DNA from 2 places in the Thermobacillus sp. genome. Region 1 is predicted to be linked to the other one. Evidence: predicted binding sites of a transcription regulator. Region 1 holds the regulator's gene; the other holds the start of a gene.
The links. Region 1 encodes Rex, which represses fermentation and respiration genes when NADH is low (regulators of the CRP and FNR family bind a similar motif). Its sites were predicted from a motif close to TTGTGAAATATTTCACAA; they were not measured.
Positions count from the first base shown of each region.

Region 1 (2,201 bases):
GAGCTTGGCGCGCTGCTCCGCCTCGGAGCACAGGCCGATGACGCCCCGGGCCAGCACGCCCCGGAGGCCCGCCTGCTCGACAACCTGCGCCACTTCATCCATATGATCGTACATGTCGACGAACGCCGTCGTCCCGCGCTTCAGCATCTCGACGGCCGCAAGCGCCGCGCCGGCGCGCACATCTTCCGCCGTGAAGCGCGCCTCGAGCGGCCAGATCTTGTTCTGCAGCCAGTCCTGCAGCACCATGTCGTCGGCATACCCGCGAAGCAGCGTCATGGCTGCGTGGCCGTGCGTGTTGATCAGCCCCGGCATGAAGAGCAGGCCGCTGCCGCTGATCCTTTCCGCCCCGTCGGCCAGCGCGCCGGGATGCGCTTCGGCAAGATAGACGATCCGGCTGCCTTCCACGACCAGATGGCCGTTTACAATCGGCTGGCCGTCGTCCATGGTCAGAAACGTGCCGCCCTCAATCCACCACTTTGTCGTCATCGTGATCCGCATCCTTTTCCAAATAATAAGCAAGGCTGAGCAGTTCGGTCGTAAAATCGGCGTGATGAACCCGCACGGACGGCGGCACTTTCAGAATGGCCGGCGCGAAATTCAGAATGCCTTCGATGCCGGCGTCCGCCAGCTGGTCGGCCACTTTCTGCGCCGCCGCGGACGGCACGGTGATGATGCCGATCCGGATTTGCAGCGCTTCGACCGTCGCCTTCAGTTCCTCCATCGGCTGCACACGCATCGTGTTGATCTGCATTCCGATCTTGTCGGGATGGTCGTCGAACACTGCGACGATCTTCATGTTGTCGCGGCTGTACCGGTTGTAGTTGCAGAGCGCCTGGCCAAGATTGCCCGCGCCGACCAGCGCGACATTGATTCCCCTGTCCAGTTTCAGGATGTGCCGGATCTTGCTGATCAGGTAGGAGACGTCGTAGCCGATGCCCTTGCGGCCGAATTCGCCGAAGTACGCCAGATCCTTGCGGATCTGCGCGGGGTTGAGGTCGAGCTTGCGGCCGAGCGCCTGCGACGAGACGGTCTGCACCTCGCCGCGCGAAAGCTCGTTGAGCGCCTGAAGATAGAGCGGCAGTCTGCGCACGACCGCCTCGGATATTTTCGTCTGCTGCTTCATCACGCGGATCCTCCCTGCGTCGTCCCGGTTTCACTCAGCCACTCCCGAATGCGCGGCACAATCTGTTCGATGTGCATCGTCTCGATCTTGGGGCCCGGCAGCGAGTACAGAAAATATTTGCCGTAGCTCGTTTCAATGACGCGCGTGTCGTACAGGATGACGATTCCCTTGTCCTTCGCCGTGCGGACGAGGCGGCCGAAGCCTTGCTTGAAGCGGATGACCGCCTGCGGAATCGACAGTTTCATGAACGGGTTCTTCTTCTCCGCCGCCAGCTGTTCCGATTTCGCTTCGAGCAGCGGATGGTTCGGCGGCGTAAACGGCAGCCGAACGATGGCGAGACATGTCAGCGCGTCGCCCGGCAGATCGACGCCTTCCCAGAAACTGCTCGTGCCGAGCAGCACCGAGGCCTGCTGCTGCCGGAACCGGCGGACAAGCTTCGTCCTGCCGCCGCCGTCGATGCCCTGGCCGATGACGGCGATTCCCGCTTCGGCAAGCCGCTCTTTCAGCGGCTCATACACCTGCTTCAGCATCCGGTAGGACGTGAACAGGACGAGCATCCTGCCTGATGTCTCGCGCGCCACGTCGGCCAGCGATTCGACGAGCGCGGCAAGGAACGCCGGATCCGCCGACGCCCCCTTGATCGGCGGGAGGTTGCGCGGGATGACGACCAGCGCCTGGTCGCGGTAATTGAACGGCGACGGCAGCTGGACGGTCGCGAGCCGTCCGTCCGCTTCGAATCCGGACAGCCCGAGTTGTTCGGTCGCGTACTCGAACGATTTGTGCACGCTGAGCGTGGCCGAGGTCAGGATGACACTCCGCTTCGAATCGAAGAAGTATTGTTTGAGCAGTCCGCTGACATCGGCGGGCACGGCATAAAGATGCACCGACCGCGACTTGGAGAACGCGTTTGCCTCCAGCCAGTAAACGGTCCCGCCTTCCTCCAGCTTGACGAAACCGTGCAGATCGTCGCGGACGCGCGCCAGATCCTTCACCCGGCCCGCGGTGTCGACGGCCACCGCTTCGACCTCGGCGTCGTCGCAATGTTCCTTGATTTCCGCGAGCAGCTTGTCGAACGTGC
Region 1 is NZ_QEWA01000033.1:185,572-187,772, forward strand. It holds gene C6W55_RS06965 (amidohydrolase) at 1-486, opposite strand, end outside; gene C6W55_RS06970 (redox-sensing transcriptional repressor Rex) at 464-1,123, opposite strand; gene dinG (ATP-dependent DNA helicase DinG) at 1,123-2,201, opposite strand, start outside.

Region 2 (2,201 bases), on a different contig from region 1:
TTCAGTTTGAAGTGATCTTTCAGGCCGTACTTCTGCAGGAAGGCGATTGTCGTCGCCGCATCGAAGTCGTACTGATGCTTCGTCGGCTCCTTCGGTTTCGGCTCGATCAGGAACTGCGCGTTGAAGCCGATCTCCTTCGCATATTCGATAGCCATATGATAGAAGCGCGCCAGGTTGTCCAGCTCGAGCGCCATGTCGGTGTTCAGCAGCGTCTCGTAGCCTTCGCGGCCGCCCCAGAACACGTAGTTCTCCGCCCCGAGCTCCTTGCCGACTTCAAGCATCTTCTTCACTTGCGCGGCTGCATGCGCGTAGACATCGGCATTGCAGGTCGTCGCCGCGCCGAACACGTAGCGCGGATTCGTGAACATGTTCGCCGTGTTCCAGAGCAGCTTCTTGCCCGTCGACTTCTGGAATTCCTTCAGCATGGCGACAATGGTGTCGAGGTTCTTGTGCGTCTCCTGCAGCGTGTCGCCTTCCGGCGCGATGTCGACGTCATGGAAGCAGTAGTAGTCGATGCCCGTTTTCTCCAGGAATTCGAAGTTCGCTTCGACGCGCGCCTTCGCCCGGTCCATGCCGTCAAACTTGTCCCAGCTGCGGATCGCCGTGCCGACGCCGAACGGATCCGCGCCGGTGCCCGTGAACGTGTGCCAGTACGCGACGGCGAAGCGGAGATGCTCCTCCATCGTCTTGCCGAGCACCTTCTCCTGCGGGTTGTAATGTTTGTACGCGAAGGGGTTGTCCGAGCCTTTGCCCTCGAACTGGATCTTGCCGACGTTCTCGAAATAAGCCATTGCCGACTGACGCCTCCTTGAATTGGTAATCGATGCAAATAAGTGCGGTTGTAAACGCTTCGATTATTATTATAGCTTCCCCGACTTTGTTTGTCTATTAAACAAACTAAGAATTTTATAAAAAGATTTGTGTTGCCATGCGCCGCTGCCATCCCCGGTCCGGCCGGAAAATATGCCAAAAATATGGATTTGTGACACGTCTCACAAAGTTGATCTCCCCCTTCTCCTATAATCAAAGCGCAAACCAAACTTCTGTTCGGGAGGAATGCACAATGGGACAATTTGCCGCGACGGTCAACGCCACGGAATATCCGCCGCATCTGAAGCACAGGGTCATCTTTGAAACGTTCGGCAAGCTGGCGCCGTCCGAAGCGATGCTGCTGATCAACAACCATGATCCCGTGCCGCTCCGCTTCCAGTTCGAAGCGATGTACCCCGGCCAGAAGCTGACCGAGATGGCAAACGTCGAAATCGTCGATGACAGAACGATCCGGATCAAAGCGTCCCTGGAGGACGCCTTCTTCCATGTCGCTGTACGGCAGGATGGCGGCGTTGTACGAAGAAGCGAAGAAGCGGGTATTCGTATGATTTTACGCGCGGGAGGTGGATCGGGATGGACCGCAAGGACGCCAAAGTCGTCGAGCTTGACGTCAGACCGATGCTGGAGAAGAAGCTGGAACCGTTCCAACTGATCATGGACACCGTCAAAAAGCTCGGCAAAGACGACATCTTAAAGGTTCATGCCACATTCCGGCCGACTCCCCTGTTCGGGGTCATGAAATTGAAAGGCTATGCCGGCAAAGCGGAACAGGTCGACAAGCAGCATTGGATCGCCACCTTCGTTCACAAGAGGAACAAGCACTGGCTGGACGCCGGAATTTCGGCCGAAGCGGCGGAAGACGCGGGACAGGAAGTCTCGGACGGCCTCTCGCGGGAGGACGGCCTCTCGCGGGAGGACAACCTCTCGGGAGAGGGTAGCCTGCCGCGGGAGGACGGTCCCGCCGTCATCGAACTGGACAACCGCGGGCTCGAACCGCCGCAGCCGATGGTCCGCACGCTGAACGCGCTCGTCCGGTGCCGCCCGGGCGATGAAGTCGTCATTCACAATGACCGGGTGCCCGTGTTTCTCCTCGAGGAGTTGAACCGTCTCGGCTATCCGTACGAGATCGAGGAGCAGCCGGACGGATCGGCGATCGTGAAAATCCGGAAAACGTAAGGAGGCAACCGCCGTGTCCCGTCTCCCCTTCCTGTTCATCGTCTCGGGGATGGCCGGTTTCGTGCTCTTCCACGCTGCGTCCTTGCTGTCGTTCTTCGGCTGGCTCGGAGACGGCGTGCGCGGACCTGCCGGGTGGTTCCACGCCCATCTGTTCGTGCTCGGCTGGGCGACCATGCTGGCCATGGGCGCGGTCT
Region 2 is NZ_QEWA01000021.1:3,459-5,659, reverse strand. It holds gene xylA (xylose isomerase) at 1-791, opposite strand, end outside; gene C6W55_RS01370 (DUF2249 domain-containing protein) at 1,064-1,483, shown strand; gene C6W55_RS01365 (DUF2249 domain-containing protein) at 1,405-2,007, shown strand; gene C6W55_RS01360 (heme-copper oxidase family protein) at 2,021-2,201, shown strand, end outside.
Region 2: C6W55_RS01370 (DUF2249 domain-containing protein) is a predicted target of Rex. The motif match lies at 981-998, and genes of this name have one in related genera.